3 regions of the Shewanella sp. SACH genome follow, and region 3 is predicted to be linked to each of the others. Evidence: predicted binding sites of a transcription regulator. Region 3 holds the regulator's gene; each other region holds the start of a gene.
What was found. The regulator sigma-54, encoded in region 3, starts transcription at its own class of promoters, with help from an activator protein. The targets are predictions, from matches to a motif close to GTTGGCACGNNNNTNGNNT.

Region 1 (6,247 bases), 840 kb from region 3:
GATGGACTTTTTTATCGAGATGGTTAATCGCATTCCGCAAGTTATAGGCTAACCCAATGGAGCTGCTGCTCGATACTTTAATGCAGACCATTGTCGCTTATATGTGGCCGCTGTTTCGGGTCGCGAGTATGTTAATGGTTATGGTGGTATTTGGGGCGGCAACTACCCCAAGCCGCGTACGTTTATTATTGGCTATGGCGATTACCTTTGCGATAGCACCAGTTCTTCCTCCCGTTCAAAATGCCGATTTATTTTCACTCAGCGCAGTATTTATCACCGCGCAGCAAATTATTATTGGTGTTGCCATGGGGTTTGTGACTCAAATGGTGATGCAAGTTTTTGTATTAACTGGGCAGATTATTGGTATGCAAACCAGCCTCGGTTTTGCCTCTATGGTGGATCCAGGTTCAGGTCAGCAAACTCCGGTTATTGGTAACTTTTTTCTATTATTGGCGACATTGATCTTCTTAGCCGTAGATGGCCATCTGTTGATGATCCGTATGTTGGTGGCGAGCTTTGAGACCCTACCCATTTCTAATCAAGGATTAACACTCACTAGCTACCGTGCTTTAGCAGATTGGGGCTCGTATATGTTTGGTGCAGCATTAACTATGTCGATATCCGCGATTATCGCCTTGTTGTTAGTCAATTTGTCCTTCGGGGTGATGACCCGCGCCGCGCCGCAGTTAAACATTTTCTCTATCGGTTTTCCGATCACTATGATTGGGGGGCTGTTTATTCTTTGGTTAACCTTAACACCAGTCATGGAGCATTTTGATGAAGTGTGGGCCGCGGCTCAAGTGCTGCTTTGCGATATGTTAGCGCTTCAATGTAACGCAGATGGCTTGATATGACGGCATTAGGAGCCGCCCATGGCTGAAGAATCAAGCGGTGAACGTAGTGAGGAACCCACAGGCAGGCGCCTCCAACAGGCGCGGGAAAAAGGGCAAATTGCGCGTTCGAAAGAACTCGGTACAGCAGCGGTATTAATTTCGGCGGCATGTGGTTTTTATATGCTAGGTCCGAGTCTGGCCACGAGTTTAACTCGGGTGTTTGAGACTGTTTTTACCATGGACAGGGCACAAATTTTTGATACCGAAGAAATGTTTAATGTATGGGGCGTTGTTGCGAGCGAAATCGCCTGGCCCATGGCAAAAATGATGTTATTGATTGTGGTGGTTTCTTTTATTGGTAATGTTTCCCTTGGCGGAATGAATTTCTCGACCCAAGCTATGATGCCTAAGGCCAGTAAAATGAGTCCTGCAGCAGGTCTGAAACGTATGTTCGGTGTGCAGGCGTTAGTCGAGCTGACGAAGGGTATTGCCAAGTTTTCTGTGGTGGCATTTTCAGCATACTCATTACTCAGTTATTACTTCAACGATATTATGTTGCTGTCTAGCGACCATCTTCCTGGCAATGTTTACCACGCATTAGATTTACTTGTGTGGATGTTTATCCTGTTATGCTCCTCTATTTTATTGATTGTCGTCATCGATGTGCCGTTTCAAATTTGGAATCATAACAAGCAACTTAAGATGACCAAACAAGAAGTAAAAGATGAATATAAGGACACTGAAGGGAAACCTGAAGTGAAATCGCGGGTACGACAGATGCAGCATGAGTTGGCGCAGCGCCGAATGATGGCTGAAGTACCCAATGCCGATGTCATCGTTGTCAACCCTGAGCATTTTGCAGTAGCGATTAAATACGATGTTCAGCGCTCCGCCGCTCCCTTTGTCATTGCTAAAGGCGTTGATGACGTCGCATTTAAAATTCGTGAGATTGCCCGCGACCACAATATTGCCATTGTCTCAGCACCACCGCTTGCGAGGGCGATATACCATACGACTAAGTTAGATCAACAAATCCCCGAAGGATTGTTTACTGCCGTAGCACAGATATTGGCCTATGTTTTCCAGTTGCGTCAATATCAGAAAGGACGTGGTCGTAAACCTATTCCTGTCCCGCTTAATCAGCCCATCCCTGATGAGTTAAAATATTAAGTTAGCAGCATCTGACACTCGTGAGCGAAAGTCAGATAATGTCACTTTGTATGGATATTCCACTGTTATTTCTTCTTTATATCAATAAGTCACTGATATAATTTTTCTTAATTAGTCTGATTTATTTTGTTGGCGCGTTTTTTGCTTTTCGCTTATTACACGTCAAAATTTAGGTTATAGCGAATGGATGTTAAAGCGACTCTTGGTCAAGTAAAACAACTGCGGCTGAGCTCATTCAAAGGCATTGGTACGCCTATGGTTGTGCTTGCTGCATTGGCCATGATTGTTTTACCTATCCCTCCATTTCTATTAGACATACTTTTCTCATTCAACATTGCCTTAGCGCTCATCGTATTGTTAGTCGCTATTTATACTGATAGACCATTAGATTTCGCCGCTTTTCCAACTGTATTGCTGGTGGCGACATTACTACGACTTGCACTCAACGTCGCTTCAACTCGTGTGGTATTACTCGAAGGCCATAATGGTGGTGATGCGGCAGGTAAGGTGATTGAAGCCTTCGGTTCTGTGGTGATTGGCGGTAACTATGCCGTTGGTTTAGTTGTTTTTATCATTTTGATTATTATCAACTTTGCGGTGGTGACTAAAGGTGCTGGTCGTATCGCAGAAGTGAGCGCCCGCTTTACCTTGGACGCTATGCCAGGTAAGCAAATGGCAATTGATGCCGATTTAAATGCTGGAACCTTAAACCAAGACCAAGCAAGAATACGTCGCGCCGAAGTGACCCGTGAAGCTGATTTTTATGGCGCGATGGATGGTGCTTCAAAATTCGTAAAAGGTGATGCCGTTGCGGGTATCATGATTTTAGTGATCAACATCTTAGGTGGTTTCATCATAGGTATTGTTCAGCATGGCTTAAGTTTCTCTGAAGCGGTTGAAATTTATACCTTGCTGACTATTGGTGATGGTCTGGTGGCGCAGATCCCAGGCTTATTACTGTCAATCGCTGCTGCCTTGATGGTAACCCGTCAAAATGAATCGGGCGATATGGGCCAAATGATGATGAGTCAGATGTTTGACAGTCATAAATCATTGGGTATCGCCGCCGGAGTGTTATTTGTCATGGGTATTGTTCCTGGCATGCCACATATGGCGTTCTTAAGCTTCGCCTTTATTACTGCGGGTGCTGCCTATTTTGTCTATAAGCGTAATGAATCAAAACGCATTAAAGCCCTAGAACAAGTCAAATCTGGCCCGATTGAGAGACAAGATAAAGAGCCTAAAGAACTGGGTTGGGATGATGTACATCATGTTGATACTATTGGGCTTGAGGTTGGATATCGCTTGATCCCACTGGTCGATAAGGGCCAAGGTGGCGAGTTATTAAGCCGTATCAAAGGAGTCCGTAAGAAGTTATCGCAAGAGTTGGGCTTCTTAGTACCTGCGGTGCATATTCGTGACAATCTAGATTTATCGCCTAATGCTTATCGTATTTCATTAATGGGCGTAGTCGTTGGTGAGGCGGATATACGTCACGATTGTGAATTGGCGATTAATCCCGGCCAAGTCTATGGCAAGCTTGACGGTATTGAAACGCGCGATCCGGCTTTCGGTCTGGAAGCGGTATGGATTGCCCCTGAATTACGTGAGCATGCACAAACATTAGGGTATACCGTTGTTGATGCAGCTACGGTTGTGGCAACCCATATTAGTCAATTGCTGACCAATAATGCTGCTAAGTTGTTAGGATACGAAGAAGTGCAACAACTGATGGATATGCTTGCGAAACACTCGCCTAAGCTGGTGGATGGCTTTATTCCTGATGTCATGCCGTTAGGACATGTCGTAAAAGTGATGCAGAACCTATTAAATGAAGGGGTTTCAGTCAGAGACTTGCGTACTATAGTGCAAACTTTGTTAGAATACGGCACTAAGAGTAATGACACTGAAGTCTTGACCGCTGCAGTGCGTATCGCGTTGAAACGTATGATCGTTCAGGAAATTTCAGGCCCAGAGCTAGAAATCCCTGTCATAACTTTGGCGCCAGAGTTGGAACAGATGTTGCATCAGTCAATGCAAGCAACCGGTGGTGATGGTCCTAACATTGAACCCGGTCTTGCAGAACGCATGCAGCAGTCCCTTGCTGATGCGGCTCAGAAGCAAGAAATGGTCGGACAACCCGCCATATTGTTGACGTCAGGTATGTTACGCGCGACGCTGTCACGCTTTGTTAAACATACTATTCCTAATCTCAGAGTCATTTCATATCAAGAAATACCTGATGAGAAGCAAATACGTATTGTATCTGCAGTCGGCCAGTAGAGGACGCATAAGTGAAGATTAAACGATTTTTTGCCAAAGACATGCGCGCCGCACTGGCCCAAGTGAAAGAAACACTCGGCTCAGATGCCGTCATTATGTCAAATAAGAAAGTGAATGGGGGCATCGAAATTGTCGCCGCCGTTGACTATGACGAACCTAAAGCGAAAACCGCAGCTACTGCGCCAGCGCCAACCTTTATGGACGTGAGTGACGACCTTGTGTCCTTGGGTGCTAAACAGCCAGTACGAGTAGAAACCCGTGCAAAGCCTGCGGCACCTGCTGACTCATTACAAGCCTTGTTAGAGAAGCAGCAAAGCCGTTTGAATCAACAGATGTCGCATCAGCAAGTTGATGCAGCGTTACCCGCATGGGCAAAGGGGTTACAAGCTCCGGTTGCGGCAAAAGTGGAGCGTCGCGAAGCGCCTGCTACGTTTGATAAGAAGCCACAGACATCACAGAAACAAAGCGCAGATATTGAGGCAATGCGTGATGAGTTAGCCTCATTGCGTAATTTATTGACACACCAAGTGTCCTCTTTGATGACAGAACATAAAAAACGCATCGACCCCGTCGGTGCTATGCTCGAGGCCAAGTTACTTGAGGCTGAATTCTCCCCTGCGGTTGCGAACAAATTAGCGGCGCTGAGCCAACACTATACGCCTGCAGAATTAGTTCGAGCTTTACCTCAAAGTCTCGCTAACATGCTTGATAATCAAGGTGATGATATTGTTAAACAGGGCGGAGTGGTTGCATTAGTGGGTCCAACCGGTGTGGGTAAAACCACGTCATTAGCGAAACTTGCTGCCCGTTTTGCTGCCCATCATGGTGCTGAGCATGTGGCTTTGATAACGACAGATCATTATCGTATCGGAGCCTATGAGCAATTAGCAACTTATGGCAAAATAATGGGCTGCCCAGTAAAGCAAGCTCATGATCTGAATGAATTAGAGCAAATTCTCTATCAGTTTAGGAATCGCAAGCTAGTATTGATAGATACGGCTGGCATGGGACAACGAGATATGCGTCTTTACCAGCAACTTGATAATTTAACTGCAAATAGCAGGATACCTATCCGCAGTTATCTGGTACTGTCTGCGACAGGACAGCGCCGTGTGCTGCAAGATGCAGTCAATCATTTTAAACGCATTCCCCTATCTGGTGTCGTTCTCACAAAACTCGATGAATCTGTGTCGTTAGCAGGGGCATTAAGTGTGTTGATCCAAAACGGATTACCATTAAGTTATGTTACTGATGGACAAAGAGTTCCTGAAGATATGAAAGTTGCGGATACCTTAGATTTAGCCCAGCAGGCACTCGCAGCGTTAGATAGTACAGAACAACAATCATTACAAGACACAGCGTGGTCAGATAATATGGCCTGTGCATTTGAGTAGATTTATGACCCTGGATCAAGCAAGTGGTTTACGTATGATGAATCAACCCTATAACGAAAAAGTGAAAGTAATCGCGGTCACAGGTGGTAAAGGTGGCGTTGGTAAAACCAGCGTCTCCATTAATACTGCTGTGGCATTAGCCGAAAAAGGCAAGCGTGTCTTGGTACTTGATGCTGACCTTGGCTTAGCAAACGTCGATGTCATGCTGGGTATTCGTGCCGAGCGTAACCTCTCCCATGTTCTCTCTGGTGATGCAGAGCTTGACGATATTATCGTTCGTGGCCCTAAAGGGATTGGCATAGTGCCAGCCACTTCAGGAACACAAGGGATGGTGGAATTAAGCCCAGCGCAACATGCAGGGTTAATTCGCGCATTTAGTGAGATGCGGACTCAGTTTGATATTCTAGTCGTAGATACTGCTGCTGGGATTTCAGATATGGTGCTCAGTTTCTCACGTGCATCGCAGGATGTGCTGGTCGTTGTTTGTGATGAACCCACATCAATTACCGATGCCTATGCCCTGATAAAAATCCTCAGCCGTGAGCATGGCGTGTTCCGTTTTAAAAT
Region 2 (6,247 bases), 830 kb from region 3:
GCATCATATTGAACATGCTGATACGCAAATGGCGTGCAAAACGCTCATTCACGATTTCCAACGTCGGCATACGCCCACGAACTATTCGATCTTGGGAAGAGAAGTCGTAAGAGCGAGCATCTTCTCCGGCAGAGTCAATTTCATCATCATCGACGTCATCAACCCCGTGCAGTAGCGCATCAATTTCGTCTTGGCTTAATAAATCACTCACTATATTGCCTTCGCCTCTTTTGGTGCTGAAATTAAAGGGTTATTGCATCACAAAACCAGTAAACAGCACTTTCTCGACAACTTTACGGCCAGTAACCGACTGCAAAGTATTTTGCACACTCAAGAGTGCTAACTGACGTAACTCATCTTTCCCCGCCTGCGTACTGAGTTTTTGTACATCAGCGCCGCTAAAGGTCGTTAACAGCGCATCCTCAATCAGGGGGATGTGTTTTTGTGTCAGCACATCATCGTCTGTACCACGCACCATAAGTTGTACTTTGATCTCAACTAAACGCGCTCTGTCAGGCCCAGGTAAGTTGAATAAGAAAGGGCGTGGCATAGGCACATATGAAGCTGTAGTGAGCGCACCACTTTCAGTAGGTGTTTCTGTTTGGACTGCTCCGTCAGTCGGCGTAGCGGCGTCCTCAGAACTACTACCAAGGAAAAACCACAGTGCGCCAGCAATAAGCAGTGCAACTAACACCCCCACTCCAATAAAAATAAAGAGCTTTTTTTTACTTTTGGGAGCTTCGGTGTTCTCAAGTTCTAACGATTCTTCCTTAGCCATTCACTATTCTCTTTAATTTAAGCAGAAACACTTACGTTTAATTAATATGGAAACGTAACTATGTTAGTCATTGCTATAGGTTACCGACTTAAGCGTAATAATCTATACCTGAATTTACACTAGTGGCTTGATTTAAACCTAAATGTAGCTCTTCTGCCGAGATTTCATCCACATCAGCCCCATTTGAACCGCCACCATCGCCAAAACCACCCTCTCGACGTTCACCTTGGCCACCTTGAGACACATGACTATCAGCCAATTGCATCCCTTGCTCTTGCAGTAACTCGCGCAATCTCGGCATAGCTTGTTCAACCAGATCACGCGTTTGTGTCTGAGTGACATGGAACTGTACTTGGGTTTGATCGCCATGCACTTGGATTTTTACCAGCATATGCCCAAGCTCTGGGGGATCAAGCCTAATCTCAGCATGTTGAATACCTTGACTCACCATAGTGATCAACTGTTGCTTCATTACGGGTGAAAACCGTTGGATCATCTCTTGCATTTGATTCTGTTGTTCGACACCTTTATGTAATGACAGCTGAACTTGCATTGTTTCCTGACGATTAACTTGTAGTGGCGTCGATGCAGTTAAAGAAGCAAATGACTTAATGTCAGTCGTTGATCCCTTGTCTTCATCACCCATAACGAATGGCTTAGCATCTCTTTGAGCATCAAGCGTCACACTGTATTTAGCATCCTTTAGCAAAGTCCCCGCATCCATTGCCGCTTTTGAGATATCAGCATTGACCTCAGTATCACTCACCATGCTGCCCTTAGGATCAACTGCGTTACCTAAGATGTTTTGTGCATCCAGTGTTGTAACTATAGGCTGAACTTCTACTTTACTAACCGCAACATCAACATCAACATTGGAATTTCGACTCACTTGCTGAGGTATTGCAATCTCAGCATTGCGCACTGTTGGTTTATTGCTCTCGGCAGTAACGTCATCCGCATCGTTCTCAGCCAAGTTAGAAGTATCAGCCACCTTGGGACTTGCCAAGTCCAATGTATCCACTCTTTCATCAGCGATTATAGATGTTACAGCCATTTCATTCTTAGTAGTCGATGGCGCTAGCGTTTCTGACTTTAAGGTTTGGCTTGCTGTATTAGGCTTCAACATTGATTCATCTACGTCGTCTGAGGTTGCAAGTGCCTCAGAATTAAGATCCAACCTTGCACCACGCTGTTCAGCGTTTAGACTCGCAACTTGATGCGCATATTTGTCCGTTGAAAATGATTTATCGCCTTTAAGTTCAGTCACATCTGCTTCTTTCAATAACACGCTTTCTAGATTTTTTGATGATGCCTTTTCCGCGGTCTCTGCTGTATCTACAAATTCAGATAAATCCAAATTTTCAGATGTTTTACTGTTCGGCGGAATGACTTGTCCCTTTAAAAATGCAGAATGAGATTCAACGCTTTTATCCGTAGATAACTGTGACTTTAATGCCTCAACTGCCTCATCAAGTAAAACTTTCTTCCCCTGGATTGCTTCAACGGGTAATACGTCTGCTGCTGGTTTGTCGCTTTCTATTGGCAATGTATCTACTGATATTTTAATCGCTAGCACTCTTTCTTTGGGTAATATCTCTGCTGATGTTCCACTGGAGGCTACTAGAGTATTTTTTTGCATTATCTCTACCGATGCTTTGTCAGCAGATACTTTATTAGTGATATCAGTCTCACCAGATGCCTCTGCATTTAGTTGGAGCTGCTCGGTTAACTTTTTGAGTTCTGAGGAAAAGGAAGTATCAGTGTCCAATACCTTTTGGAGACTCAATAGATCGCCGTTTGAGGACTTGCTATTACTTTTCTCAGTTGCCAGGTTAACTTCACTTAACGTTAAAATATCATCCTTACCTTGCGCTGAGCCTGAGATGTCGACTACTGGAAGCTCAGTGTTTATCGCTTTCATTGAAGCTTGTACACCCGACAGCTCAACGGTACTGAATGCATCACTTTTCAATAAAGGGTCACCAGACTCATTATTTTCCCCTTGGGAAGAGTCAGACGGCAAACTCTCTCCATCTGATGCCGTTTTCTTCATGTCATTTGCCATGCTGATCTGGGCGAAGATGAGATTTACGTCAGCATCATCCGTTGATATGTCTTTATCATTTACTTTATCAGTAGAGGCGATCTGCACTTTATCGTCAGTATTCGCTGTAGCCTTTTTAGGCGCGGAAATAGAAAATGAGCTAGCGGAGACAGACGCAAGTGTAGATGAAAAGTCTTCATTATTAGACTCTTGGGGAGATGTCTTAGCGGAATTGGCCGCAGAGTTGCCTGTTTTACTCAACAGGATATTGGTCATTTGTTGCATAAGTGCTCCCAAACATCACCCAGCAGAAAAGAAAATGGCTAGGTAGAAACGTCAATTAAACACTGCGGTTGCAGGGTCATGGACTAAATCAAAGCAAATAAGATGCCAAAACTTCAGTTTTTACTGCAGCATATTGAAAAGAATAAAACTCAGGGAAAGAAGTCGAACAAATGTTCTGCACCATAAGCGGCAACAGAAAACTGAACTCATACGAGTTAGTGAATGGCAAAGATACCGATCAATTAACGCACCATTACACTAACGCTGATGACGGCGATAAAACTGCTGAGAAGCAAATTCATCGGTCATTTTCTGCTCTCGTTTTTGTTCAACAACTTGGCGCTTCTTCTCTTTACTCGCTAAGAGTAATTCCACTGCCTTACGTTTTTTCTGTTTTTCCAACCAATGCTGTTGTCGATATTCTTTTTGTTTTTCACCGTCGGCCACAACGCGATTTTGCTGAGTAATAGCATCATCAATCTGACGAATAAAGCGATGAAACTGGTGATAGTGACTGGCACTAATGGCTTGGCCTTGCTGGGATTGCATTTGCTTCATGTATTCTAAGCGATAGTTATTGAGTGCACTGAGTTGATTCAGCCGTTTTTGACACTCTAACTGCGCCGACTTTAACAATAACGCCGCTTGTTCTTCGGCATCATTGGCGAGCTTTAACACTAACAACAAGGGATCGGCGTTAGCCATACTAGACCTCGATTAATTCGATGACGCCATTATTTGCACTGTGCGGCAAGTTGCCCGAGCATGACTTGGCTATCGGTAAAACTGAATGCATCACGCATGGTTTGGCGTAAAAAAGCATTCATCGCCGGCTGTAATCGTATCGCGTTATCGATTCGAGGATCGCTGCCTTGGGCATAAGCGCCAATGGAAATCAAATCACGATTTTGCTGATACAAGGAATAGGTTTGTTTCACGCGGCGCATCGCTTCCAAGTGTTCATTGGAGATCACCATAGGTGCTACCCGGCTAATAGAAGCTTCAATATCAATCGCAGGATAGTGCCCAGAGTCCGCAAGCGAACGTGACAAGACTATGTGACCATCAAGAATCGCCCGCGATGCATCGGCAATGGGATCCTGTTGATCGTCCCCTTCCGTCAACACTGTATAAAATGCCGTAATTGAACCTTGACCTGGGCCACCGTTGCCGGCGCGCTCAACTAAACGCGGCAGCTTGGCAAACACTGAAGGCGGATAGCCTTTGGTGGCAGGCGGCTCACCCACAGCCAAAGCAATTTCCCGCTGCGCTTGGGCATAACGCGTCAAACTATCCATTAATAACAAGACGTTATAGCCCAAATCGCGAAAGTATTCGGCAATACGAGTCGAGGTTTCACAGGCGCGAAGGCGCATCAGCGGCGAGGTATCTGCAGGCGCGGCAACAACAACAGAACGCGCTCGACCTTTATCCCCAAGAATCTCTTCAATAAACTCTTTGACTTCACGGCCACGCTCGCCCACCAGCCCAACCACAATAATGTCGGCAGTGGTACCGCGGGTCATCATGCCTAAGAGCACACTCTTACCCACACCAGAACCAGCAAACAAGCCCATACGTTGGCCTTTACCCACAGTCAGCATGGCATTAATGGCGCGCACGCCAACGTCCAGCGGCTCGGTAATAGCACGGCGGGATAAGGGATTAATGGCAGCGCTATGTCTTGGCGCTTGTTGATCTGTCTGCAACGCACCTAAACCATCTAAAGGCACGCCGTTACCATCGAGCACGCGTCCTAACAGGGACAAGCCGACATTAAGTCCAGTTTGTTCCCCTAAAGGCACCACTCGGGCACCGGGTAATACCCCACGTAATTCTTCGATAGGCATTAAATAAAGGAGTTCACCATCAAAGCCGACGACTTCGGCAATTAACTCGCCCGCCATGGTTTCGATGGAACATAAGCTGCCCACAGGCGCGCGGCAACCGCTCGCCTCTAAGGTTAAGCCAACAACACGAACCAGCTGACCACTGGCCACAGCACGAAATGGCGGCACTTTATCCTGATGATGATTCAGCCTATTCAGCAGTTGGTGTTGGCGATTTTGCATCTGTTCCGGCATCCGATTGGGTATCTAAGTGCTCACCTGTGTTTGAGGCAGATTGCATGTCCTCAGTGTCTTGGTTAACCGTATCGACAGCTTGGTCATCCGCCGTTTGATCATCAAGCTCAGACTCAAGCGCCACAGCCACTTGTTTGGCAGTATCTTCAGCTTCAATCGTCTCTTGCAGTTGATGCTGTTTATCACTCAAATGCGTATGTTGATTTCGTAATGACTCAAACACAGTATCGATACGCGATGAAAGTGTTAAATCCACTAAAGAGCGATGACTGCTCAGAATACAATCGCCTGCACTTAACGTCGGATCGACTTCAAGCTCCCATTTACTGCGGGTCAGTTGGGCGGTGGAATAAAGTTGTTCGACAAGGATCACATCGTCAGGATGCAGCCGAATAGTCACCGCTTGCTCTTTAATCGGTAACGACTCTATGCCTAAGCGTAATGCCGAAAGCACTTGTTCTGGATGAGTTTTTAATTCGTGACCTATGACTGATTTAGCTAATGTCATACTCAAGTTCAGTAGGGAGAGCTCAATATCACCATCGAGTAATTGCAATGGCTTTTCAAATTGAGTTAATAAGGCTTCAAACCGCGAAAGTAAAACTTTGGCTTGAGCTAAACCGGTTTCTAATCCTTGCTCATGCCCTTGGGCGAGCCCTTCAGTATGGCCTTGCTCTAAGCCTTCTAAGCGACCTTTTTCTAGCCCTTGCTCGTAACCTTGTTGTTTACCTTCGGCAAACCCTTCTTCTTCAGCTTGGGCGCGAATGTCTTCAATCTCGGCCATCGTCGGCGGAGAAACACTCTCAACTGTCGTCGGCTTTGCGGCTTGATGATTCGAATGGCCGAACAAATTCGAGATAGAATCGTCATCGGCTTCAGTCACATCTGGCAGTGCCCAGTGACTAAACTCAATATCTCCGTCGCTCAAGACCTTATTTGACGGTTTATTGTCACTCGGATTAGAGGAACTCATCGCCACCACCGCCGCCTAACATGATTTCGCCACTGTCGCTTAAGCGACGGGCAATAGACAGGATTTCTTTTTGGGCGACTTCC
Region 3 (6,247 bases):
ACCACAACAAGACATAAGCTAAATCGTCTGAAAACAAACTAAAACTTGGCAGAAAGCCTATTACATATCATCTTTATCGCGTACCAAATTGTGCTATTCCAATCCCATCAATGGGGCGACAAAGACAATGCAAAAAGAGAGATAGACATGGTAGACAAATCACAACTGCGCCAATGGGGCTGTAAAGTTATCGACATTGAAAAGTCAGCCCTAGACAATCTTTATCAATATGTTGATTCGGCTGAATTTGCAGAAGCTTGCGAGTTGATCCTTAACTGCACAGGCAAAGTGATTGTCATGGGAATGGGCAAGTCGGGCCATATCGGCAATAAGATTTCTGCCACCCTCGCCAGCACAGGAACGCCCGCATTTTTTGTGCATCCGGGTGAAGCCAGCCACGGCGATCTCGGTGTATTAGCCGATAACGATGTGATTTTAGCGATTTCTAATTCTGGTGAGTCGAGCGAAATCCTCACCTTAATGCCCGTCATCCAACGTATGGGCGTGCCAGTTATCGCGGTAACAGGTAAACCCGAATCGAACATGGCGCGCTTATCTAAAGTACATTTATGTATTGAAGTCCCAGAAGAAGCTTGCCCACTTGGACTCGCGCCAACATCAAGCACTACCGCGACCTTAGTGATGGGCGATGCCATTGCCATTGCGCTACTGCAGGCAAAAGGCTTTACCCGTGATGACTTTGCTATGTCCCATCCTGGCGGTGCTTTAGGGCGTAAGTTATTGTTAAAAGTCTGCGATGTCATGCATAGCGGTGATGACTTACCGCTCGTTAACCACGATATTTGCATCACAGAAGCCCTGTACGAAATTTCCAAAAAAGGCTTAGGCATGACGGCGATTATCGATGATCAGCGCAAGCTGGTTGGTATCTTCACCGATGGTGATTTACGCCGCGTTATCGATGCCGAAGTGAATCTACGTACTACGCCCATCGCCGATGTGATGACCCGTAACTGCGTGACCATCACAGACGGTGTGTTGGCGGCCCAAGCGCTGCAAGTGATGGACTCAAAAAACATCAACGGATTAATTGTTATCGATAAAGACCGCCATCCAATCGGCGCTCTTAACATGCTAGACATGGTTAAAGCAGGAGTCATTTAATGCCACAGCAAGGATTTTACGGCCCAATCAGTGATGATGTGTGGCAACGCGCGCAAAAGATTAAACTGTTGATCTGTGACGTCGACGGGGTGTTTTCCGATGGTCGTATTTACCTAAGCAATAGCGGCGAAGAGCTAAAAGCCTTCCACACTCGCGACGGCTATGGCGTGCGCTCGATACTCACCAGCGGTTTTAATCTTGCGGTGATCACTGGACGTCAATCCAAAATCGTTGAAAACCGTATGACGGCGCTTGGCGTAACTCATATCTACCAAGGCGTAGACAATAAGTTCGAGCCCTATGAAGCATTGCTCGCACTCTATGGTGTTACCCCAGAAGAAGTGGCTTATATCGGTGATGATATTGTCGATCTGCCAGTAATGAATGTCGTCGGTTTAGCAGTCAGCGTAGCCGATGGTCATCCCTATGTTCGTCAGCACGCCCACTTTGTGACTACGCTCAATGGCGGCCACGGTGCCTTGCGTGAACTCACAGATCTATTGCTACTCAGTCAAAATAAATTCACTTCGGCCCATGGAATGAGTATATGAGTCGTGTGACACTCGCGATTATCGCTTTTTTTGGAACGGCATTAGTGCTTTATTGGCAAGTGCAGAACAAACACAGCGGTGATACCGATAACAGAGTAAAAGATCAAAATACCCCAGATTTCATCGTTGAAGATCTGCGCAGTGTTGAGTTCAACGAACAAGGGCTAGTCAATAGCCGTGTGACGGCGAAACACATGGAACATTATGATTCAACGAATCAAACTTACTTTACTCAACCTGTTTATCTTGTTTATCCAGACCAAGGTAAAGCACAATGGCAACTCAGAGCAGATCAGGGCAAGCTAAACAAGGAAACGGGCAAGGTTGTATTAGAAAACAATGTTATTATTGATGCCATTAGCCCAGAAGAACCGATCCAGACCTTGTCCACCAGTTATCTGGAACTCGATCTCAATACGATGATAATGACCTCTGACCGCACCATTTACGTCACAGGGAAAGATTTTAATATTCAAGGCCAAGGCCTTTATGCCGACCTCAACGCGCAAGAAGTGCAATTGACCAGTCAGGTAGTAGGAACATATGAAGCAAAATAACGTATTACTTGCCAGCCTAATGCTAATAATGAGCATGAGCGCCTTTGCTAAAGTCGACGACCTGAAACAGGAAGTCAAAATCAAGGCTGTGAGCCAAACGGCAGATATCAAGAACAACCAGATCATCTTCTTTGGTCCGGTTGAAGTCACCCAAGGTTCGATTAAAATCCATGCAGATCAACTGCGTGCATTTTCTGCCGAAGGTGAAAATAGCAAAATTTTAGTGGCCACAGGTAACCCTGCGACGTACAGCCAAGTGTTAGACGATGGCCGTCCAGCCTCAGCGAGCGCGAAAGAAATTCGTTACGATATGGCGAGCCGCACCCTGACACTTAAAGGTTTAGCCTCGTTAGATCAAGCGGGCAGCCAAGTGACGGGTAATTTGATCCGCTACAACATCATCCAGCAAAAATTGATTGCCGAGAGTACCGGCAGTGGCGACGATCGCGTGATCACGATTATTCAGCCAGAAAGCTATCAAGATGATGCCAAACCAGACGCGCCAGCAGATAAACCTGTGAAAAAGCAGGACTCTAAATGACCCAAATCACCCTAAGAGCACAAAATCTGGCGAAGAGTTACAAGAGTCGCCAAGTGGTTAAAGACGTCAGTCTGACGGTCAAAACCGGTCAAGTCGTTGGCCTACTCGGCCCGAACGGCGCGGGTAAAACCACCACCTTTTACATGGTCGTCGGTCTGGTTAAAAGCGATAAAGGCCACATCTTTATCGACGATGATGATTTAACCGCAGATCCTATGCACCTGCGCGCCCGCAAAGGCATAGGTTACTTGCCACAGGAAGCCAGTATCTTCCGTAAACTGACCGTCCATGACAACATCATGGCCGTGCTGCAAACGCGCAAAGAATTAAAAAAAGAGCAAAGGGAAGAAGAGCTAGAGCATCTGCTTGAAGAGTTCCACATCACCCATATCCGTGACAGCCAAGGCATGTCATTGTCGGGGGGTGAACGTCGCCGTGTCGAAATTGCGCGGGCGTTAGCAGCAAATCCTAAGTTCATTTTGCTCGATGAACCCTTTGCTGGTGTCGATCCGATTTCAGTTATCGACATTAAAAAGATTATCGAACAGCTCAAAAGTCGTGGCCTTGGCGTGTTGATCACAGACCACAATGTCCGTGAGACATTAGATGTGTGTGAACATGCCTATATCGTGAGTCACGGAAACTTGATTGCCGAAGGAACACCCGCAGAGATCTTAGACAATCAGCAAGTTAGGGCTGTGTACTTAGGTGAACAATTCAGGCTATAGTTAATCAAGCGGAGCCAATGCAGGCAATTTATGCCACCATTGGACTCCACTCAAGATGATAACAAGCGACCTCATCCAACAATAATAACGTAGGGATCAGCGGTAACATGAAAGCGTCACTCCAGCTCAAACTGGGTCAACAGTTAACCATGACGCCACAATTACAACAGGCCATCCGTCTGTTGCAACTGTCGTCATTAGAACTGCAGCAAGAGATCCAGCAAGCCTTAGATTCTAATCCCCTTCTCGAGCTGGAAGAGGATCAATTCGACGCCACTAAAGACCCTGTAAACCAAACGCTATCCGATACGGATTTCAGTGAATCTAGCACCCTGCCGCCAGAAAAAGACAGCTCCACCATAGACACGGCAGAGTCCTTAACCAAAGAATCCATGCCCGACGAACTGCCCATGGACACCACGTGGGATGAAGTGTTCACCGCCTCCCCTAATTCTGGCCCCGGCGGCAGTCGTGAAGATGATATGCCCTTCCAAGGTGAGACCAGTGAAGGCTTGTATGAACACTTAGAATGGCAAAAAAACCTCACACCGTTTTCTGAAACCGATTTAGCCATTGCCACCGCTATTATTGATGCCATCGACGATCAAGGCTATCTCACCCAAAGCACTGACGAAATCCTCGAAGCCATGGGCAATTCTGAGGTTGAGCTCGACGAAGTCGAAGCCGTACTAAAGCGCATTCAACATTTTGATCCCATTGGTGTTGCCGCCCGCGATTTAAGCGAGTGCCTGTTGATCCAACTGTCGCATTTTGCCGCTGACACGCCCAACCTAGAAAACGCCCGCATGCTGATCAAAGATCATTTAGATCTGATCGCCGCCCGCGATTTTAGATTGTTGATGCGTAAGACTAAATTAAAAGAGGATGAATTAAGAGACGGCATCGCGCTTATCCAAACTCTCAATCCCCGCCCAGGTTTATTGATTACGCCCAACGATGACGAATACGTCATCCCAGATGTGTCAGTGTCGAAGAAAAATGGCCGCTGGGTGGTTGAGCTGAATCCTGACTGCATGCCAAAAATCAATGTAAACCAACATTATGCCTCGATGGCGCGCAGCACTAAAAGCCAAGCCGATAGCCAATTTATTCGTGGTCATCTGCAAGAGGCTAAATGGTTTATCAAGAGTTTAGAGAGCCGTAATGATACCCTGTTGAAGGTGGCGAACTGTATCGTCCAATATCAGCAAGGTTTCTTTGAATACGGTGAAGAAGCCATGAAACCTATGGTGCTTAACGATATTGCCGAAGCGGTAGAAATGCATGAGTCGACCATCTCAAGGGTGACGACACAGAAATACATGCATACCCCTAAGGGACTTTTTGAACTAAAATACTTCTTCTCTAGCCACGTCGGTACTGACGATGGTGGGGAGTGCTCATCCACAGCAATCAGAGCCTTCATTAAGAAACTGGTTGCAGCGGAAAACCAGAAAAAACCATTAAGCGACAGTAAGATGGCACAGCTTCTGGCAGAACAAGGGATCAACGTAGCCCGCAGAACCATTGCGAAGTACCGAGAGGCTATGCTCATTCCGCCTTCTAATCAGCGTAAAAGTTTATAACCTACAGTGGATATCGGAGGACGTTTCTATGCAAATAAACCTGAGTGGACACCATGTCGAAATTACCGAATCGTTACGCGCATATGTAGAAGAAAAGTTTTCAAAACTTGAACGCCATTTCGAACAGATCAATAATGTGCACGTTGTGCTCAATGTCGAGAAAATGCAACAGATTGCCGAAGCGAGAATAAATCTTATCGGTGGTGAAGTTTTTGCTACTTCAGAGCATGCTGACATGTATGCCGCTATAGACGCCCTGATTGACAAGCTTGATCGTCAGGTTATTAAACACAAAGAGAAGTTAACAAAACACTAATAATGGAACTTTGTACCATACTGCGGCCGGAGTGCACTACCTGCGCCACTCCGGGCAGCAAGAAAAAGGTACTGGAACTCATCAGCGACTTAGTCGCTGCCCAGTACCCGACCCTCTCATCTCAAGAGATATTCGAAAGCCTAGTGGCGCGCGAAAAGATGGGGAGCACAGGTATAGGTAACGGCATCGCCATTCCACATGGTCGACTAGCCGATATAGATCAGCCCATTGCCATACTCATTAAGTGTGAAGAGCCGATAGCATTCGATGCTATCGATAAGCAACCTGTTGATATTTTATTTGCACTACTGGTGCCTGCAGACCAATGTCAGCAGCACTTAAGTACCTTGTCTTGCATGGCCGAAAAGCTGAGCGACAAGCAAATATTAAAGCAATTACGCAAGACGCATGATGAAACGGAACTCTATCAGGTAATCACTGGATGAAACTGGTCATAGTGTCGGGCCGCTCAGGCTCAGGCAAATCTGTCGCCCTAAGGGTACTCGAAGATCTCGGCTATTATTGTGTCGATAACCTTCCCTTGCCCTTAATCGGCACTTTGCTTGAGCAACTCAAAGGCAGTAACGATCTCGTCGCCATCAGTGTCGACGTGCGTAACATGCCTGAGCAGGATAAAGTCTTAGTGAAGCAACTCGCGAGCCTGCCTCCTGATACTGAGTTAACCAGCTTCTTCCTCAATTCCAGCGATAAAATTCTGCTTAAGCGTTACAGCGAGACCCGCCGTTTGCATCCTTTGTCGAAGAGCCAAGTCTCTTTGCAAGAAGCGATAAAGCTGGAAGGGAAACTGCTCGAGCCTATGTCAAAACTGGTCGATCACTACAT

Region 1: flhA (flagellar biosynthesis protein FlhA) is a predicted target of sigma-54. The motif match lies at 2,132-2,150, and genes of this name have one in related genera.
Region 2: BM607_RS12720 (flagellar hook-length control protein FliK) is a predicted target of sigma-54. The motif match lies at 3,199-3,217, and genes of this name have one in related genera.

What each region holds. Positions count from the first base shown of each region.
Region 1 is NZ_MPDG02000002.1:1,092,596-1,098,842, forward strand. It holds gene fliQ (flagellar biosynthesis protein FliQ) at 1-52, shown strand, start outside; gene fliR (flagellar biosynthetic protein FliR) at 57-854, shown strand; gene flhB (flagellar biosynthesis protein FlhB) at 873-2,003, shown strand; gene flhA (flagellar biosynthesis protein FlhA) at 2,187-4,286, shown strand; gene flhF (flagellar biosynthesis protein FlhF) at 4,298-5,680, shown strand; gene BM607_RS12775 (MinD/ParA family protein) at 5,685-6,247, shown strand, end outside.
Region 2 is NZ_MPDG02000002.1:1,083,702-1,089,948, reverse strand. It holds gene fliM (flagellar motor switch protein FliM) at 1-211, opposite strand, end outside; gene fliL (flagellar basal body-associated protein FliL) at 251-778, opposite strand; gene BM607_RS12720 (flagellar hook-length control protein FliK) at 867-3,107, opposite strand; gene fliJ (flagellar export protein FliJ) at 3,366-3,812, opposite strand; gene fliI (flagellar protein export ATPase FliI) at 3,842-5,179, opposite strand; gene fliH (flagellar assembly protein FliH) at 5,148-6,164, opposite strand; gene fliG (flagellar motor switch protein FliG) at 6,151-6,247, opposite strand, start outside.
Region 3 is NZ_MPDG02000002.1:256,290-262,536, reverse strand. It holds gene BM607_RS08950 (KpsF/GutQ family sugar-phosphate isomerase) at 148-1,125, shown strand; gene kdsC (3-deoxy-manno-octulosonate-8-phosphatase KdsC) at 1,125-1,676, shown strand; gene lptC (LPS export ABC transporter periplasmic protein LptC) at 1,673-2,233, shown strand; gene lptA (lipopolysaccharide transport periplasmic protein LptA) at 2,220-2,774, shown strand; gene lptB (LPS export ABC transporter ATP-binding protein) at 2,771-3,502, shown strand; gene BM607_RS08925 (RNA polymerase factor sigma-54) at 3,610-5,088, shown strand; gene hpf (ribosome hibernation promoting factor) at 5,117-5,404, shown strand; gene ptsN (PTS IIA-like nitrogen regulatory protein PtsN) at 5,407-5,850, shown strand; gene rapZ (RNase adapter RapZ) at 5,847-6,247, shown strand, end outside.